2 regions of the Stenotrophomonas sp. CCNWLW162 genome follow, and region 2 is predicted to be linked to the other one. Evidence: predicted binding sites of a transcription regulator. Region 2 holds the regulator's gene; the other holds the start of a gene.

Region 1 (10,099 bases), on a different contig from region 2:
GAACGACGCCACACCTTGACCTGATCCTCGCCGTGCTTGGCGGCGGTCTCGGCCTTGTCCAGGCCCTGCAGGCCACCGTAATGGCGTTCGTTGAGGCGCCAGGACTTGTTCACCGGCAGCCAGTCCTGTTCCAGCTCGGCCAGTGCACCCTGCAGGGTGTGGATGGCGCGCTTCAGCACGGAGGTGTGGGCGACGTCGAACTGCAGGCCTTCCTCGCGCATCAGGCGACCAGCGGCGGCCGCTTCCCCGCGCCCCTGTTCGGTCAGGTCGACATCGACCCAGCCGGTGAAGCGGTTGTCCAGGTTCCACTGGCTCTGGCCATGGCGCAACAGTACGAGTTTACGGGTCACTGCAGGGTCTCCAACGCGAGGAAAGGCAGGCCGCCATTGTAGCCCCGGGCGCCGCTCACCGCGCCGTGGCCCCACACATGCGATGCTGCAACCAATGAATACGGTGATCGACCCCGGACGCTGGGAAGGCAGCGTCGCCGCCGCCCGCGAGCAGCAGATCCAGCTGGCCGGTCGCGTGGAACGCCAGGACCGGCTGTCACGCACGGTGCGCTGGCTGGCCGGGCTGGATGTTGGCTTCGAGGATGACGGCGCCACCACCCGTGCTGCGGCGGTACTTCTGGATGCGAAGACGCTGCTGCCTGTGGCGCAGGAAATCGCGCGCATCCCTACTGTGATGCCCTACATCCCCGGCCTGCTCAGCTTCCGCGAGTTGCCGGCGCTGCTGGCCGCGCTGGCGCTGCTGCCGCGCACGCCGGACCTGGTGTTCGTCGATGGCCATGGCATCAGCCACCCGCGCCGGCTGGGGGTGGCCGCTCACCTCGGTGTGGTCACCGACCTGCCAAGCATCGGCGTCGCCAAGTCGAAACTGGTGGGCCGCTTCGTCGAACCGGGCACAGACGCCGGCGCGCATACGCCGCTGCTGGACGGTAACGAGCAGCTCGGCTGGGTGCTGCGCAGCAAGGTGAAATGCAAGCCGCTGTTCGTGGCCGGTGGCCATCGGGTCAGCGCCGATACTGCGCTGGACTGGGTGCAGCGCACGCTGCGCGGTTACCGGCTGCCGGAGCCGACCCGGCTGGCGGATCGGCTGGCCTCACGGCGGGGCGAATGACCGCACCGGGCATCATCCAGCGCGGTCGCCATCCTCGATCAGCGATGCACGTGGCCGCGGTGGCCCTGCGCGTCCTCGCCGTGGTCGTGGCCTTCATGGCCCTCGTGCTCACCGCCCTTGGCCGGCGCCGGCTCGCCACAGGCTTCACCGCAATGATCCGCCTCGATCTGCAGCGTCACGTGCTCGATACCGAAGTCATCGTGCAGGCGGCCGCCCAGCTCTCGACGCAGTGAATCAGCGTCGGTTCCATCACGCATCACGATGTGCGCGGTCAGCGCCGGGGTGCTGGAGGCCAACGCCCACACATGCAGGTCATGCACGTCCAGCACGGCGGCATGATCTGACAGGCTGTCGCGCACCTTGGCCACGTCCATGCCCTTGGGCACGCCTTCCAGCAGCACGTTGATCGCCTCGCGCATCAGCACATAGGTGCGTGGCAGCACCCACAGGCCGATCAGTACCGCCAGGATCGGGTCGATCGGCTTCCAGCCGGTCCACTTGATCAACAACGCGCCGGCAATCACCGCCACCGAGCCAAGCATGTCCGCCCACACTTCCAGGTAGGCGCCCTTCACGTTGAGGCTTTCGCCACTGCCCGCCTGCAGCAGGCGCATCGAGATCAGATTGATGACCAGGCCCGCGGCGGCGATCACCAGCATGCCGGAGGAGGCAATCTCCTGCGGCTCGCGGAAACGTCCGATCGCCTCCCACAGGATGTAACCGGCGACTACGAACAGCATCGCGCCGTTGATCATCGCGCCCAGCGCTTCCAGGCGTGCATAGCCGTAGGTGCGACGCGCATCCGGCGGGCGCCGGCTCAGCCTCACCGCAACCAGCGCGATCATCAGCGCCAAAGCGTCGGTGGCCATGTGCGCGGCGTCGGACAGCAGCGCCAGGCTGTTGGTCCAGAACGCACCCACCACTTCGACAACGAGGAAGGTGGAGGTCAGGCCGAGTGCCCACCACAAGGGTTTCTCGTGGCGGATCTCGGATGGCAGGTGATCGTGGTCGTGGCCCATGGCAACAGCTCCTTTGCGATGGGAGGCAGGCTACGCCGGAGGGCGTTGGGAAACTATCACGGTGTTTATAACATTGCAGGCCACCGATACCTTCGCCGGGCATGGCCCGGCGCTACCGGGGCGCGGATTGCTGGGCGATACCATCGTGCACGGCCCGGCGCTACCCCGTAGCGCCAGGCCATGCCTGACGAACGCAGCGGGCCGTTACCCGCGTGTGCTCAGAACCCGAATCGCAGGCTGGCCCAGTAGGCGCGGCCCGGTTCGTTGTAGGTGGCCGCGCCGGCATCGCTGCTGTTGGCCTCGCGGAACAGGCGCTTGTCGGCCAGGTTGTTGACGCCGAAGCCGAAGCTGACCGTCTCGGTCACCTTGTAGCGTGCGCTCACGCCCCAGATGTTGTACGCACCGCGATCCTGCAGTGCGATCGACGGATCGCAGGTGCCGGTGCAACGCGGATCATTGTTGATGTTGGTGGTAGCCGGCTTCTGCTTGCCATAGAACGTGCCGGTCAGCAGCAGCGACAGCTTGTCGGTGGCCTGCCAGTCCAGCATCGTGTTGATCGTGTACTTCGGAATCACCGACAGCGGCTGGCCGGTGCTCTTGTTCTCGTTCTCCACCATGTAGGTGAAGTTGTTGCTCCACTTCAGGCGGTTGCCCTGCTCGCCCAGCAGCGGAATCACCAGGTTGCCTTCCAGCCCCTGCACGATCGCCTTCGGTGCATTCTCCCAGCGGAAGATGCGGCCCTTTGTATCGGCAGTCAGCCCGATCTGGGTGTAGCCGGCCTGGATCTTGTCCTTGTAGTCGTTGTGGAAGTACGTCAAGGACGCCTGCCAGCCGCTCTGCGGTGCCCACTCGATGCCTAGTTCCTTGTTCAGGCTGGTTTCCGCCTTCAGGTCCGCATTGCCGCGCATGTAGCAGCCGGCACCCAGGCTCGGCAGTGCGTTCGGGCAGCCATTGCCACGGGTGTAGTACAGATAGTCCGGATTCGACTGGTACAGGTTCGGCGCCTTGAACGCACGCGCGATGCCGCCCTTCACCACCCAGTCGCCGTTGATACGGAACTGCGCGTTGAAGCTGGGGCTGGTGTTGTTGCCGAACTGGCTGTGATGGTCGAAGCGCAGGCCCGGGGTAACGATCCAGCGCTCGCCCAGATAGATGTTGTCTTCCACGAATACAGCGGTGGTCTGCGCATCGGCCTTGCCGCGCGCACGGTCGGCCGACAGCCCCGGGAAGCCGCCGCCGCTGCTGCTGGACTGGCTCATCGAATACGGGTCGGTCAGACGGCTGTCCAGGTACTCGAAGCCCAGCGTCCAGATGTTCTCGGCACCGCCCAGCGTGGTCGGGAAGCTCACTTCGCCGTCCAGCTGGTAATTGCGCAGGCGCGAGGTCGACCAGTCGGTGCCGTTGAAGCTGCCTTCCGGGCCACCGGCCAAGCCTTCATTGATGCGCGAGTTGTTCACCGCTTCCACTGCCGCCGTTACCCGCGAGGTCACGTCTCCCCAGCGGCCGCGATGGGTGATCGCGCCGGTATTGCGGTACATGCGGTTGGTCTCGGCCTGCTGCTCGGCCAAAGCCCCCAGATCGATCGGTGTCGAGGTGCCGGTGGTACTGACGGCGCGGTCGCCGGCATAGATGTTGCCCTGGCGGCTGGTGCCGGCTTCGAACTCGACCACCTGGTTGGCGGTTACGTCCCAGCGCAGCAGCGCGTTGACGTCGCGGTTCTTGACGCCCTCGCGGCCGGCTGGCGGCACTGCGTTGGGGTTGGTGGCGTACTGGCGGTTGAGGTCCAGTGAGTCGGCATCGGTTTTGTTGAGATTGCCGTACAAGCGGAACGACAGGGTGTCGGTCATCGGCCCACTCAGCTGCAGGCCGACGCGCTCGCTGCCGCCTTCGGCGCTGTGCTCGGGCACCAGGCCATACAGGTCGACCGCACCGGTCAGATCGCCGGTCGGGCGCTTGGTGATGATGTTGACCACGCCACCGGAAGCACCGGAGCCATAGCGCGCCGCTGCAGGGCCGCGCAGCACTTCGATGCGCTCGATCATTTCCGCCGGCACCCAGTTGGTATCACCGCGGGTATTGCGCTCACCGCTGCGGCCCATGCGCACAGCATCACGCGCGCCGATGCGCTTGCCGTCGACCAGGATCAGGGTGTTTTCCGGGCCCATGCCACGCAGATCGATCTGGCGGTTGTTGCCGTACTGGCCCGACGCGCTGTTGCCGGTCAGGTTGACACCTGGCATGGTCCGCAACAGTTCGGCGATGTCGTTGGCCGGCGGCCGCTTGGCGATGTCCTCGGCGGTGATGGTCGAGGTGCCCAGCGCCTGCCGTGCGATCTGTGAAGCGGTGACATGCACCGTGTCGATATCGGTGGCGTCGGTTTCAGCGTGGGCGGTCAGCGCGCTGCCGGCCAGCAGGGCGGCAACGGCGAGCGCCAGCGGGCGCGGCGAAGGGACAACGGCTCGGGACATGATCTGGACCTTCTGGCAGGGCAACGGGGCCTCTGGCAAAGGGCTTGAGGCAACGACGAGGGGGAGGCGGAGCGCCGCTGCAGGTAGCCACAGCCCGATCCGTGCGCGCATTCTCCCATCAATGCGAGTGATTCTCAAATGCGTTCACGCATTGCCGCAGCCGTGCCGATGTGCTTTGCGCACCGCGCAAGCCTGCATCGCGCTTAAACTGGTCGGCTAGCCCGCCATCAACCGCACGCCGCCACGGCCGATACCCGTGGTTTGCCGTACGCAATCAGAGATCGACGTGGAACCACCCCAGTTGGACGACGCCAGCCAGCCGCTGGCCGAGGCCTGGCAGCAGTGCCTGCTGCAGGCCGGCCCTGCCGCCACCGCGCTGCTGCATGCCGCGGCCGCCGATGCCCCACCGGCCCTGGCCCAACGCTTCTACGAAGTGCTGCTGCAGGACACCCGTGCGCGCCGTTTCCTTTCCCACGACCAGGTCAAGCAGCGCCTGCAGCCGGCCATGCAGCGCTGGCTGGCGCAGCTGCTGACCACCGATGCCAGCGGCATCGCCAACACGGTGGCCTCGCAACGGATCATCGGCGACGTGCACGCCCGCGTCGGCATTCCGGTCGACCTGGTCACCCGTGGCGCACGCGTGCTCAAACATGAACTGTTCGTGCGCCTGCGCGACGATGCGCCGGACAGCGACACTGCGTTCGCCGCCATCGACTGCCTCAGCGCGATCATGGATATCGCCATGGAAGGCATGACCCTGGCCTACACCCATGCCCGCGAACGCTCCACCCGCGCCGATGCTGCGTACCGGCTGTTCTCGCTGGTGCAGAACGTCAGCACCGAGCGCGAGCGCCAGCGCGCGCTGCTGCTGGACTGGGAAAACGCGCTACTCTACGCCCTGGCCGGCCATGTGCAGGGCAGCGACGGCGCCAGCCTGGCCACTTCCGAATTTGGCCTGTGGTTCACCCACAAGGGCATTCCCAGCTTCGGCGAAAGCAGCGAGACACAGCAGGTCGACCAGCTGATGGCGCGTATCGACGGCTGCCTGCAGCGGGCCGCCGCCGATGATCCTGCGCAGCGGCTTGCAGTGCTGCCAGCGATCCGCGAGGACCTGGCCGCGATCCGCACCTTGATGACCCTGCTGTTCGAGCGCATCGGCGAACTCGATGCCGGCAGCGACGCGCTGACCAACCTGCTCAACCGCCGCTTCCTGCCGACCGTGCTGCGCCGGGAAATCGAGCTGGCTACACGCAACCGTACGCCGTTCTCGCTGTTGCTGCTCGACCTGGATCATTTCAAGGCGATCAACGACGGCCACGGCCACGATGCGGGTGACCGCGCACTGCAGCATGTGGCTGGGGTGCTCGGCCAGCTCACCCGTGGCAGCGATTATCTGTTCCGCTACGGTGGCGAGGAATTCGTGGTGGTGCTGGTCGCCGCCAGCGAATCACAGGCGGCAGTGATTGCCGATAGCCTGCGCCGGCAGATCGCACAATCGCCGGTACCGCTGGCCAACGGCCAGGTATTGAGCCTGACCGCCAGCATCGGTGTCGCCGGCCATGATGGTCATCCGGACTACGAGCGGCTGATGGCCCGTGCCGACGCGGCGATGTACGAGGCCAAACGCAGTGGCCGCAACCGAGTGGTGGTGGCCAGCGATGCACTGCAGGAAGCCCCCGGGCGGCGGGCATTGCAGCGGTAGCGGCAACCCCGGGCGCGAACGTCGCTACATTGCGGCCCGGCGCGGTACCCGCCACGCCGCCCACCACAGCAGCGCCAGCAACGCGATGCCGGCGCCCAGCAGGCATACCGCCTGCCAGCCATTCCGCGCCTGCATCCAGGGCCCGGCCGCTGCACCGGCACCACTGCCCAGCGCATAGAACAGCATGTACAGCGCCACCAGGCGCCCATGCTGTTCGCCCGGCGCGCGCAGCAACAGGGCCTGGTTCGATACATGCAGCGCCTGCCCGCCCAGATCGAGCACGACCACGCCCAGCAACAGCATGCCCACCGAATGCGGCAACCCCAGCAGCGGCCACCACGCGACCAGCATCAGCAGCAGCGCGCCGAGGCTGACCCGATGCGCGAATCCACGGTCCATCCAGTGCCCGACCCGCGCCGCAAGCAGCGCACCGATCACCCCAGCCAGGCCCAGCGCACCGATGGCGGCAGTCGACCAGTGCAGCGGTGGCGCCGACAACGGCAGTGGCGCTGCCGCCCAGAACACATTGAGGCCGGCAAACAGCAACAGTGCCAACGGACCGCGCTCACGCAGCGTCCGGTCATCGCGCAGCATGCCCAGCATCGACCCCATCAAGGCACGCCAGCCCGGCGGCACCACCGGTACCGGCACCGCCGGCAGACGCCGCCACAGCAGCACTGCCAACGCCGCCATCAGCGCCGCCGACAGCAGATAGACCGCGCGCCAGCCAACAGCGGCCGCCACCACGCCGGACACTACACGCGCCAGCAGCAGGCCAATGAACACACCGCCCTGCACCATGCCGACCACGCGCCCGCGCTGCTGAGCCGGTGCCAGCGATGCGGTGTAGGCGATCAACCCCTGGGTCAGCGCGGTGCCCAGCAGGCCGGCCAGAAGCATGCCCGACAACAGCCACACGGCCGTTCGCGCGGCCGCCAACCACAGCAATGCGACCACCAGCGCCATCAACTGCAGGCGTAGCAGGCGCCGGCGATCGCCCCTGTCGGCCAATGGCAGCAGGCCCAGCAAGGCCAGCACGCTGCCCGCCTGGGTCGCTGCCAGTACCGCCCCGGCCAGCGCGGGGTCCAGCGCAAAGGCCTGTGCCAGGCGTTCCAGCAATGGCTGTGCGTAATAGACGTTGGCAACGCTGGCACCTGCGGCAACCGCGAGCAGGACCAGCAGGGGGCGTGGGATGGGTGCTGCAGTCATGATGTAGTTGCAATTTGAAACTTGATGCAGGCTACTGCCATTGGTTTTAAACTGCAACCACATCAGAGAGGTCCACCATGCACGCCGACAGCCCCTGCCCCGTTGCCCGCAGCGCCGATCTGCTCGGTGACCGTTGGGCGCTGCTGGTCATCCGTGATGCCTTCGATGGCGTCACCCGCTTTGGCGATTTCCAGCGCAGCCTCGGTGCGGCCCGTAATATCCTCAGCGACCGCCTGCGCCGGCTGGTCGAAGCAGGCATCCTGCGGCTGCAGCCCGCCTCCGACGGCTCGGCCTATCAGGAATACGTGCTCACCGCCGCTGGCCTGGAACTGTTCCCGCTGCTGGTCGCCCTGCGCCAGTGGGGCGAGCGCCACCGCTTCGGCGCCGGTGAAGCGCACTCCCAGCTGATCGAGTCGAGCACACGGCGACCGCTGCCCTACATGCAGCCACGCGGTCGCGATGGCGAACCGCTGCCAGCCTCTGCCACCCGTGTGCGCAAGCTCAAGGACGGGAGCGGCAGCAGCTGACCCGCCCGTTCGCGCACACCGCCGCCCGGCCACGCCGGTTAGGATCAGGCCTTTCCGCTGCCGGACGCTGCCGATGTCGCGCTATCGCCCTTCCCTGTTGACCGCCCTGCTGCTGCCGGTGCTGGCCTGCGCCGCAGCAACCACGCAGGCACGCGAGGTCGCGGCCCCCGCCGCCCATGTGGACGCCGATGGCCCCTATGTGTTCCGCCAGGGCGAGCAACTGCAAGCCAAGTGGATCTGCGCCGACAAGGTCGAGTCGCGCACACTTGCCATGGGCACTGCAGGCACCGATATCGCAGCGCGCTGTGGCTACGGGCACACCGTGCATGTGGCGGCACCGAACGCGCCTTCGGCCTCCGTGCTTCCGGCTGCGCCGCGCATCGTCGCGCTGTCCGACATCCATGGCCAGTACGGGCTGCTGGTGCGCCTGCTGCGCGCCCACCAGGTCATCGATGCGCAGGACCGTTGGGCACTGGGCAAGGACACGCTGGTGGTCGCCGGCGATGTGTTCGACCGCGGCCCGCAGGTAACCGAGGCGTTCTGGCTGCTGTACGGCCTGCAGCAGCAGGCGGCCGCCGCCGGCGGCGCGGTGCATTTCGTGCTGGGCAACCACGAAACCATGGTGCTGTACGACGACCTCCGCTACGTCAATCCGAAGTACCTGCGCAGCGCGCAGCTGCTCGGCCGCAGCTACCCGCAGCTGTACGGTGCCGATTCGGTGATCGGGCAGTGGCTGCGCACCCGCCCGGTACTGCTGAAGATCGGCGACACTCTGTTCCTGCATGGCGGCATCTCGCCCGAGGCGGTGGAGCTGGCGCTGGAACCGGCTCGCACCAATGCGGCCTACCAGGCGTCGCTGGGCCTGCCCAAGGCCGAAGTGAAGGCCGACCCGGCCACCGCGCCGCTGTATGACGGCAAGACCAGCCCGATCTGGTACCGCGGCTACTTCGATGGCCGCCTCGATACGCAGGGCGTACAGGCGGTGCTGGATCGCCTGCAACTCAAGCGCATCGTGGTCGGCCACACCTCGATGCCGCACGTCAGCAGTTTCCATGACGACCGCGTGATCGCCATCGACAGCAGCATCAAGAACGGTGAAAACGGCGAACTGCTGTTCATCGAGAACGGCACGCTCAGCCGGGGCCTGCTGGATGGCTCGCGGGTGCCGCTGGCGCAGGGCGAGCCCGGCCTGCAGGACTGAATGGAAGGACAGCGCGGCGGCGCCTGCAAGCGCCAGCGCGCTCCCCCTTCACCCGGTTTGCGGCTACCCTCGGCAGCCGAGAGGCCCACCGCGATCATCCGGCCGGCCTGACTGCTACTGGAGCCCACGCGCATGCGCGTTCTGATTGCTGAAGACGACCCGGACATCGCCTCCGGCCTGTGCGCCTCGTTGCGCCGGCAGGGCCATGTGGTCGACCACGTCGACAACGGCGCGCACGCCGATGCCGCGCTGGGCTCGACCCAGTACGCGCTGCTGGTGCTGGACCTGGGCCTGCCGCAGCTGGACGGCCGTGACGTGCTGCAGCGCCTGCGCCAGCGCGGTGATGGCCTGGCAGTGCTGGTGGTGACCGCCCGTGACGGCCTGGCCGAACGCGTGCGGGTGCTCGACCTTGGCGCCGATGACTACCTGGTCAAGCCGTTCGCGCTGGACGAATTCGAGGCGCGCGTGCGTGCGCAGCTGCGCCGGGTCACCAGCAATGGCAACCCGGACCTGCGCATCGGCCGCCTGCGGCTGGATCTGGCCGGACACCGCGTGTGGATCGACGAGCAGTCGCTGGAGCTGACCGCACGCGAATTCGGCCTGCTGTCCGCACTGGCGGTGCGTGCCGAACGCATCGTCTCGCGCGCACAGCTGGTCGAAGCGCTGTGCGACTGGGGCCAGGACCTGACCGACAACGGCCTGGACATCGCCCTGCATCGCCTGCGCCGCAAGCTGCAACCCGGCGGCATCGGCATCCGCACCGTACGCGGGCTGGGCTACATGCTGGAAGACGCGCAGGACGACAGCACGCCGTGATCAGTGGCCCGCCCAGCCTGCGCCGGCGCCTGCTCGCC
Region 2 (10,099 bases):
CCGCCAGCATCGGCGTGGCGATCTGCCCGGACCACGCCGCCAGCGAGCGGCAACTGATGGCCTTCGCCGATGCCGCGATGTACCAGGCCAAGGAATCGGGGCGCAACGCCTTCGTGCTGTTCGCCGACTGGATGAACGACAGCGCCGAGCAACAGTTCAGATTGCTTGCCGACCTGCGCCGGGCAATCGGCAGCGAACAGCTGTTCCTCAATTACCAACCCAAGATCCGCGTGGCCACACAGAAAGTGGCCGGCGCCGAGGCACTGATCCGTTGGCGGCACTCGGAACATGGCCTGATCCCGCCGGATCGGTTCATCCGCCTGGCCGAGCGCAGCGGCGCGATCAATGAAATCGGCCGCTGGGCGCTGGACCAGGCCTGCCAGCAGTTGCGCCGCTGGCACGACGCCGGCCATGAAGGCTGGTCGATGTCGGTGAACCTGTCGCCGGTGCAGTTCAGCTCACCGCACCTGCTGCATGACGTGCGCGACGTCCTTGAGCGCTACAGCATCACCCCACGCTACCTGGTGCTGGAGATCACCGAGAGCACCGTGATGCGCGATACCGATACCAGCCTGCGCCTGCTTCAGGCGCTGTCGGCACTGGGCGTGGGCATCTCCATCGATGACTTCGGCACCGGCTATTCCAGCCTGCTGTACCTGAAGCGGCTGCCAGCCACCGAGATCAAGATCGACCACGCCTTCGTGCGCGATCTGGAGCACAGCGCCGAGGATGTGGTGATCGTCTCGGCGATCGTGGCGCTGGGCCATGCGCTGGACATGGACATCGTGGCCGAAGGCGTGGAAACCGCCGCCCAGCGCGCCTACCTGGAACGGCTGGGCTGCGATTACCTGCAGGGCTACCTGCTCGGTCGCCCGGTCGATGCCGCCCGCTTCATGCAACTGCACGACCTGCCCCGGCCTCGTGTGGAACTGGCACAGAGCCCGCCGCCCAGCGGCAACGCGCCCCTGTAGCCGAGCCCGCACCCGGCTCCCCCCCGGGCATGACCCGGCGCTGCCGGTGCCTGCTCTGGTAGGTGCCAACCTTGGTTGGCACATGAACCCGTCACGGCACGGTTCTTGCTCGCACCCCGGCATCTCCTGCCGCAGTGCCCGTGATGTCCGAAGACGAATCCGCCGGCGAAAAGACCGAACAACCCACCGAAAAACGCCTGCGCGATGCCCGTGAACAGGGCAACCTGCCGCGCTCGCGCGAACTCGGCACCGCCGCCGTGTTCGGCGCCGGCGTACTGGCGGTGATGGCCATGAGCGGCTCGATCGGCCGCGGCGCCAGCGCCTGGATGAAGCATGCGCTCAGCCCCGAACAGAGCCTGCGGCAGAACCCGAAGGAACTGTTCGGCCACTTCGGCGACCTGCTGCTGCAGTTCATGCTGGTGATCGCGCCGCTGGTGCTGGTCTGCCTGCTGGCCAGCTTCGTCGCGCCACTGGTGATGGGTGGCCTGCGCTGGTCGCAGAAGGCGATGCTGCCGGACATCAACCGCATGAACCCGATCAGCGGGCTCAAGCGCCTGTACGGCCCGGAGGCCATCGCCGAGTTCACCAAGTCGCTGTTGCGCGTGGCCTTTGTCGGCGTTGCCGCCGGGCTGGTGGTATGGACCGGCTTCGACACCCTGCGCGGTCTGATCCACCACCCGCTGGAGACCGCCATCACCGACGGCCTTGGCTTCACCCTGCGCCTGCTGCTGGCAACCGCCGGCGCGATGCTGGTGCTGGCGGCCATCGACGCCCCGTACCAGCGCTGGAACTGGATGCGCAAGCTGAAGATGACCCGCGAAGAGCTGCGCCGCGAAATGAAGGAAAGCGAGGGCAGCCCGGAGGTGAAGGGCCGCATCCGCCAGCTGCAGCAGCAGATGGCCAACCGCCGGATGATGGAGGCGGTACCCACTGCCGACGTGGTGGTGGTCAATCCGACCCACTATGCGGTGGCCCTGAAGTACGAGGGCGGCGCCATGAACGCCCCCAAAGTGGTCGCCCTGGGCGTGGACGAGACCGCCCTGCGCATCCGTGAAGTGGCCGATGGCAACAAGGTCGCCATCGTCTCGGCGCCGCCTTTGGCACGCGCCTTGTATCGGGAAGGCCAACTCGGAAAGGAAATCCCCGTGAGACTGTATTCGGCCGTGGCCCAGGTCCTGTCCTACGTCTACCAGCTGCGCGCCTGGCGCACTGGCCCGATGCCGGACAGCCCGCACATCCAGGTGGATGAATTCGGCAAGGGAGGCCGCCCGTGAGCGCCCAGCCCTCCCCCGGCTTCAACACCCGCCGCGCCCTGGAGATGATCCGCCAGGGCCTTGGCGCGCCACTGATCGTGCTGGCACTGCTGGCCATGGTCGTGGTGCCGCTGGCCGCACCGGTGCTCGATGCGCTGTTCACCTTCAACATCGCCATCTCGCTGATGGTGCTGCTGGCGGTGGTCTATGTGAAGCGCCCGCTGGACTTCACCATCTTCCCGATCGTGCTGCTGGTCACCACCATGCTGCGGCTGGCCCTGAACGTGGCCTCCACCCGCGTGATCCTGCTCAACGGCCAGAACGGCCACGACGCGGCCGGCAAGGTCATTGCCGCCTTCGGCGAGTTCGTGATCGGTGGCAACTACGCAGTCGGCATCGTGGTGTTCGCGATCCTGACCATCATCAACTTCGTGGTCATCACCAAGGGTGCCGGCCGCGTCTCGGAAGTGACCGCGCGCTTCATCCTCGACGCCATGCCCGGCAAGCAGATGGCGATCGACGCCGACCTCAACGCCGGTTTGCTGACGCGTGAAGAAGCCAAGCTGCGCCGCGAGGAAGTGCGCGAGGAAGCCGACTTCTACGGTGCGATGGACGGTGCCAGCAAGTTCATCCGTGGTGATGCCATCGCCGGCATCCTGATCCTGTTCATCAACATGCTGGGCGGCCTGGCCGTGGGCGTGCTGCAGCATGGCATGCCTTTCGGCGATGCCGCTGCCACCTATACCCTGCTGTCCATCGGCGACGGCCTGGTGGCGCAGCTGCCGGCCCTGCTGGTCTCCAGTGCGGTGGCGATGCTGGTCACCCGTGCCTCGCGCTCGCAGGACATGGCCCAGGCGATGAGCGGCCAGGTGTTCGGCCAGTACCGCGCGCTTGCGATCACCGCCGGCATCCTCGGTGTGGTCGGCCTGGTGCCGGGCATGCCCAACGTCGCTTTCCTGACGCTGGCCGCGATCCTGGGTTTCATCGCCTGGAAGCTGTACCGCAAGAGCAAGCTACCGGCTGCCGATGCCTCTGCCGGCAACAGTGACGCCGCCGCACTCACTGCGCTGGGCCGTCCGGCCGCACCCGCGCCCACCGCCGAACTGAGCTGGGACGAGCTGCGCCCGGTCGATCCGCTGGGCCTGGAGGTCGGCTACCGCCTGATCCCGCTGGTGGACAGCAACCAGGGCGGCGAACTGATGGCGCGGATCAAGGGCGTGCGCCGCAAGCTGACCCAGGATGTCGGCTTCCTGATTCCGTCGGTGCACATCCGCGACAACCTGGAACTGCCGGCCAATGGCTACCGCGTGCTGGTGCACGGCGTGCCGGTGGCCACCGCCGAGATCCATCCGGACCGCGAGCTGGCACTGGACCCGGGCAGCGCGCTCGGTGCGCTGGAAGGTATCGCCGGCAAGGACCCCGCCTTCGGCCTGGACGCGACCTGGATCCAGCCGCACCAGCGCGCCCAGGCCGAGACGCTCGGCTACACCGTGGTCGATCCGGCCACCGTGGTCGCTACCCACCTCTCGCACCTGATCCGCGAACACGCGCCGGAACTGCTCGGCCACGAAGAAGTGCAGCACCTGCTGGCCAACCTGGCCAAGAGTGCGCCCAAGCTCGTCGAAGATCTGACGCCGAAGGCACTGCCGCTGTCGGCGGTGGTACGGGTGCTGCAGAACCTGCTGGTCGAGCGCATTCCGATCCGCCAGCTGCGCAAGATCGCCGAAGCGCTGGTCGAACACGCGCCCAGCAGCCAGGACCCGGCCGTGCTGACTGCCGCCGTGCGCACCGCACTGGGCCGCTTCATCGTGCAGGAGATCGCCGGAATGTCGGCCGAGCTGCCGGTGTTCACGCTCAACCCACAATTGGAACGTGTCTTGCAGGAGTCCACGCAGGGCAACGGCGCCGCGCTGGAACCCGGACTCGCTGAGCGACTGCACCAGAGCCTGGCCGAATGTGTCAGCAAGCAGGAAGCCCGCAACGAGCCCGCGGTCGTGCTGGTACCCGGCCCGGTGCGCGCCGCGCTGGCCCGCCTGGTCCGCCACAGCGTTCCGTCGCTGTCGGTCCTGGCCTACAGCGAGGTGCCGGAGGACAAGCGCCTGAAGCTGGTCGGAACGATCAGCTGACGCCGCCCTCCGATGCGCCAGAAAACAGACACCACTTTCGAACCAACGCAACAGACAGATACCAAGGGGAACCCGCACCGTGCAGACCACCGACCACCCGAGTTCTCCGACCGCCACCCCGCCGTCTTCGTCCCGTGACCACAGCATGAAAATCAAACGATTCGTTGCCGCCGACATGCGCTCGGCCATGAACCTGGTGCGCAAGGAACATGGTCCTGACGCCGTGATCCTGTCCAACCGCCGGATCGAGGAAGGCATCGAGATCGTTGCCGCCGCCAACTACGACGAGAGCGCCGTGCAGCGTGCACTGGAAGCCTCGCGTCGTGACATCGCCCCGCCGCCGGTACCAAAGCCGCGCAATGCCGCCGACGCGGTGATCGCTGCAGTGACCCGTCGCCGCAGTGCCACCCCGGCACCGGAACCGGTGGCTGCGACCACCTCGGCCGTTGCCGCGCTGGCCCGCGCCGCCGTCGGTGCCACCGGCCGCACCCTGGACAGCGCCGACGAGATCGTGCCGACCCGCGGCAGCACCGGCTTCGCCGCAACCCTGGCGCGTGCTGCCGTCAACGAACCGGCGCGTGCGGAACAGGCCTTCGGCCCGTTCGCAGACGCCGTCGCCGACGCTGTCGCTGCACCCGCCGTGATCATCCCGGCCAACCGTGCGCGCTTCCAGATCGATCCGCCGCATGCCGAGCATCAGCAAAGCCCGGCCCCGGCCGTGGCGGTGCAGCCGCCGCCGCTGCCGCTGCCGGCCAGCGTTGTGGCCGACGCGCAGTCGCAGACCTTCGCCGACGAACCGTCGATGGCGGACGCAACCATCGACACCGCCCCGGAACCGACCCTTGCACCAGCCCCGGTGCTGACCGTGGTCGCCCAGGACGATGCCGAGATCCGACAGCTGCGCCAGGAAGTGGCCGGCATGCGCCAGGTGATCGAGCGCGAGATGAACCGCTTCACCGACGAGCGCCTGCGTGGCTGCCCGGTGCGCGCCACTGCACTGGACCTGATGGACGAGTACGGCTTCGACGCCGGCCTGACCCGCGACGTGGCCATGCAGATCCCGCTGGAGACCGATGCGCACCGCGGCCGCGGCCTGATGCTCGGGCTGATCTCGCGCAAGCTGCCGATCGCTCCGGTCGACCCGCTGGAGGAAGGCGGCGTGATCGCTCTCGTCGGCCCGACCGGCGCCGGCAAGACCACCACCATCGCCAAGCTGGCCTCGCGCTTCGCCGAGAAGCACGCCCCGCGCGATGTCGCCCTGGTCACCACCGACACCACCCGCATCGGTGCCCGCGAGCAGCTGTACGGTTACGGCCGCCAGCTCGGCATCGCGGTGCATGAGGCCAACAGCGGCACCGACCTGGACCAGCTGCTGGAACGCCTGAAGGACTACAAGCTGGTGCTGATCGACACCGCCGGCCTGGGCCCGCGCGACCGTGCCCTGGCCGCCCAGCTGCAGTGGCTGCGTGCCGCCCGCCAGGTCCGCACCCTGCTGGTGCTTCCAGCCAACACCAGCTTCGGCGACATGGACGAGGTGGTCCGCCGCTTCGGCGCGGCCAACCTGCAGGGCCTGGTGCTGAGCAAGCTGGACGAAACCGGCCGCTTCGGCAACGCCCTGTCGGTGGCCGTGGACCACGCCCTGCCGATCACCTGGGTGACCGACGGCCAGGACGTTCCGGAGGACCTGCACCGGGCCAGTGCAGCCAATCTCGTACTTCGCCTTGAAGATTTGCGCCGCGCGGCCGATATGCCCTGCAACCCGGAGTTGAACCATGCCGTCGCGTGAGTACGCCAAGCTGACCAAGACCTTCCCGCTGTCGGCCACCCGCAGCGAGCCGCTCGGCCCTGTGCGCACCATTGCGGTCACTGGCGGCAAGGGCGGCGTGGGCAAGACGAATGTGTCCGCCAACCTGGCCGTGGCGCTGGCCGGCATGGGCAAGCGCACGCTGCTGCTGGACGCCGACCTCGGCCTGGCCAACATCGACGTGATCCTGGGACTGAACCCCACCTTTACCCTGGCCGATCTGGTCGCCGGCCGCTGCTCGCTGGATGACGTCATCGTCGAAGGCCCGAACGGCGTGCTGGTGGTCCCTGCCGCGTCCGGCCGCCGCCACATGGCCGAGCTGGCCCCGGCCGAGCACGTCGGCCTGGTCAACGTGTTCTCCGAGCTGGAACGCGAGCTGGACATCATGGTGGTGGACACCGCCGCCGGCATCAACGATGGCGTACTGACCTTCTGCCAGGCCGCACAGGACACCGTGGTGGTGGTCTGTGACGAGCCGGCCTCGATCACCGACGCCTACGCACTGATCAAGGTGCTGTCGCGCGAGCGTGGCGTGGACCGCATCCAGGTGGTGGCCAACATGGTGCGCGACCCCAACGAGGGCCGCGTGCTGTACGAAAAGCTGACCCGTGTCTGCGAGAAGTTCCTCGCCGATGTCTCGCTGAACTACCTCGGCTGCGTTCCGCAGGACGATTGGCTGCGCCTGTCGGTGCAGCGCCAGCAGCCGGTGGTGAAGGCCTATCCGTCCAGCCCGGCCGCGCTGGCGATCACCGAGATCGCGCGCCGTACCGCGCGCTGGCAGGCGCCGACCGAACCGCGTGGCGGCGTCGAATTCTTCCTCGAACGCATCCTCAAGCAGCGTGGGGTGACGGCATGAAAGGCGCAGCCCAGTACAGGGAAGTGCAGCGCTCGGCGGCGAACGAAGTCATCGCCCAGCATTCGGACCTGGTGCGGCGCATCGCCCACCATCTGGCTGCGCGCCTACCCGCCAGCGTCGAGGTCGATGACCTGATCCAGGCCGGCATGATGGGCCTGATCGAAGCCTCGCGCAGCTACGACGCCGACCAGGGCGCCTCGTTCGAGACCTATGCGTCGATCCGCATCCGCGGCTCGATGATCGACGAGATCCGCCGTGGCGACTGGGTGCCCCGCTCAGTGCACCGCCGCGCTCGTGATGCCGCCGCCACCATCCGCCGCCTGGAGCAGAGCAGCGGCCGCGCCGCCAGCGCCACCGAAGTGGCCGCGGCGATGGAAATGCCGCTGCCCGAATACCTGCGGTTGATGGAAGACGCCGCACGTGGCCAGGTGCTGAGCCTGGAGTCGCGCATCGAAGACCAGGGCGAGCTGGACACCGTCACCCAGGGCGGCCCGACCCCGCAGCAGGTACTGGAACGCGGCGAGTTCGGCCGCGAGCTGGGCAAGGCGATCGGCCACCTGCCCGAGCGCGAGCAGCTGGTGCTGTCGCTCTACTACGAGCAGGAGCTGAACCTGAAGGAGATCGGCGCGGTGCTTGGCGTAAGTGAATCGCGGGTCTGCCAGATCCACGGCCAGGCAGTGCTGCGCCTGCGTGGTCGACTGAAGATTTTCGAGGCGGCGGACGCCGGCCTCGAAGAATGAACATGCCCGAGGCGGCTGCCCCCGGCCGCCCGGACTGAACAACAAAGGAACTCTGCTTTGAACAAGAACATGCGCATCCTGATCGTCGACGACTTCTCGACCATGCGTCGGATCGTCAAGAACCTGCTGGGCGATCTGGGCTTCACCAATACCGCCGAAGCCGAGGACGGGCATGCCGCGCTGTCGCTGCTGCAGAGCCAGCCGTTCGATTTCGTGGTCACCGACTGGAACATGCCGGTGATGACCGGCATCGAACTGCTCAAGGCGATCCGCGCCGATGCCAAGCTGAAGACACTGCCGGTGCTTATGGTGACGGCCGAAGCCAAGCGCGAGCAGATCATCGAAGCCGCCCAGAGCGGCGTGAACGGCTACATCATCAAGCCGTTCACCGCGCAGACCCTGGAAGAGAAGCTCGGCAAGATCTTCGAACGCCTGGCGGCCAGCGCCTGATGGATACCACGGTCGACAGGAACGCCCTCGCCCTGCGCCTTCAGGAAGCCCTGGACGCACTCGAGTCCGGTGACGAAGCCGCGTGGCGGCAGCGCATCGACGGGCTGGTCGCACTGCGCACGCAGCCGATGATGAGCGGCCTTTCGCGGCTGGCCCGCGAGCTGGGACAGGCGCTGGGTGAGCTGCCGACCGTGCCTGACGAAGCCGGCGAACTGGACGACGCCTGCGCGCGTCTGGACCACGTGGTGGCGATGACCGAACAGGCCACCCACCGCACCCTGGACCTGGCCGAGGAATGCCGCAGCCTGACCGAACAGCTGCGCGCCGAAGGCCTGCAGCCTGGCCAGGACGCGCAGCTCGAGCGCATCCGCCACAACCTGACCGAGATCGCTCTGACCCAGAGCTACCAGGACCTGACCGGGCAGATCATCCGTCGCGTGGTCGGCATCGTGCGCCGCGTGCACGAAGGCTTCGGCGCACTCGGCCTGCCGCCGGAACAGCATCGCTCCGACCCGGAACTGGCCGGACCGGCACTGAAGGGACTGGACCGCCACGCGGTCTCGCAGAACGACGCCGACGACCTGTTGTCGGATCTGGGGCTGTAAGCATGAGCGCGGTATCCGACGACATCACTGCCGATTTCATCATCGAGGCGCAGGAAATCCTGGATCGCCTGGGCGAACAGCTGGTGTCGCTGGAGCAGGCACCCCAGGACGGCGACCAGCTCAATGCGGTGTTCCGCGGCTACCACACGCTGAAGGGTGGCGCCGGCTTCCTTGGCGTGACGGCCATGGTTGAACTGTGCCACGCCGCCGAAGAAGCCCTCGGCGCCGCGCGCGCCGGCCAGGCGGTGCTGCAGGCCCACCATTTCGATGCCGCCCAGCAATCGCTGGATTACCTGCAGTCGATGCTGGATGCGGTGTCCTCGGGTACCGAACCGGGCTACGCGCCCCCCGAGCTGATCGCGCAGTTCGATGTACACGGTGGCGCCACCGCCCCGGCGGCCGCCGCTGCGCCCGCCGCCGGTGGCAGTGACCTGATCACCGACGATGAGTTCGAGGCCCTGCTCGACCAGCTGCACGGCGGCAAAGCCCCGACCGCGGTCGCACCGGCGAAGAAGGCCGACGACGGCCTGATCAGCGAAGACGAGTTCGAAGCCCTGCTCGACCAGCTGCACGGTGGCGCCGCACCCGGCACCAAACCGGTCGCCGCAGTGCCGGCGGCACCGCCCGCGCCACGCCCAGCCGCACCCGCACCGGCGGCCAAGCCGCCCGCCAAGCCACTGGCCGAAGCCGAGCACACCGTGCGCGTGGATACCAAGCGCCTGGATGCGATCGTCAACCTGATCGGCGAACTGGTGCTGTCACGCAATCGCTTGAAGACCCTGCGTGCGCGCCTGCGCGACGAGGAGCTGGACCGTGCGGTATCCACGCTGGACATCGCCACCGCACGCCTGCAGTCGGCGGTGATGCGTACCCGCATGCAGCCGGTGGGCAAGGTGTTCTCGCGCTTCCCCAAGGTCGCCCGCGACGTTGCCCGCTCGCTGAAGAAGGAAGTGGACCTTGAGCTGATCGGCGCCGAAACCGAGCTCGACCGCAACCTGGTCGAAGCCCTGGCCGACCCGCTGGTGCATCTGGTCCGCAACGCCATCGACCATGGCGTGGAAACGCCCGAGCTGCGTGAAGCCCAGGGCAAGCCTCGGATGGGCCACGTGCGCCTGTCGGCGCAGCAGGAAGGCGACTACGTCAGCATCGAGGTACAGGACGATGGCGCCGGCATCGATCCGGAAAAGCTGCGCGCGAAGGCACGCGAGAAGGGCCTGATCGATCCGGAAGCCGCTGCCCGCCTGAGCAGCGAGGAATGCCTGCACCTGGTGTTCCTGCCCGGCTTCTCGACCAA

Evidence for each region. Region 2 encodes FliA, which starts transcription of late flagellar genes. Its sites were predicted from a motif close to TAAAGTTTNNCNNNCNNNGGCCGATAA; they were not measured.
Region 1: V9K93_RS02280 (GGDEF domain-containing protein) is a predicted target of FliA. The motif match lies at 4,834-4,860, and genes of this name have one in related genera.

Annotation. Positions count from the first base shown of each region.
Region 1 is NZ_JBBCBL010000001.1:472,495-482,593, forward strand. It holds gene gpmA (2,3-diphosphoglycerate-dependent phosphoglycerate mutase) at 1-350, opposite strand, end outside; gene nfi (deoxyribonuclease V) at 445-1,119, shown strand; gene V9K93_RS02270 (cation diffusion facilitator family transporter) at 1,158-2,138, opposite strand; gene V9K93_RS02275 (TonB-dependent siderophore receptor) at 2,357-4,606, opposite strand; gene V9K93_RS02280 (GGDEF domain-containing protein) at 4,893-6,308, shown strand; gene V9K93_RS02285 (MFS transporter) at 6,333-7,517, opposite strand; gene V9K93_RS02290 (winged helix-turn-helix transcriptional regulator) at 7,595-8,044, shown strand; gene V9K93_RS02295 (metallophosphoesterase) at 8,118-9,245, shown strand; gene V9K93_RS02300 (response regulator) at 9,378-10,061, shown strand; gene V9K93_RS02305 (sensor histidine kinase) at 10,058-10,099, shown strand, end outside.
Region 2 is NZ_JBBCBL010000003.1:255,297-265,395, forward strand. It holds gene V9K93_RS10040 (putative bifunctional diguanylate cyclase/phosphodiesterase) at 1-971, shown strand, start outside; gene flhB (flagellar biosynthesis protein FlhB) at 1,115-2,245, shown strand; gene flhA (flagellar biosynthesis protein FlhA) at 2,290-4,350, shown strand; gene flhF (flagellar biosynthesis GTPase FlhF) at 4,496-6,136, shown strand; gene V9K93_RS10060 (MinD/ParA family ATP-binding protein) at 6,123-7,010, shown strand; gene V9K93_RS10065 (RNA polymerase sigma factor FliA) at 7,007-7,750, shown strand; gene cheY (chemotaxis response regulator CheY) at 7,808-8,200, shown strand; gene V9K93_RS10075 (protein phosphatase CheZ) at 8,200-8,805, shown strand; gene V9K93_RS10080 (chemotaxis protein CheA) at 8,808-10,099, shown strand, end outside.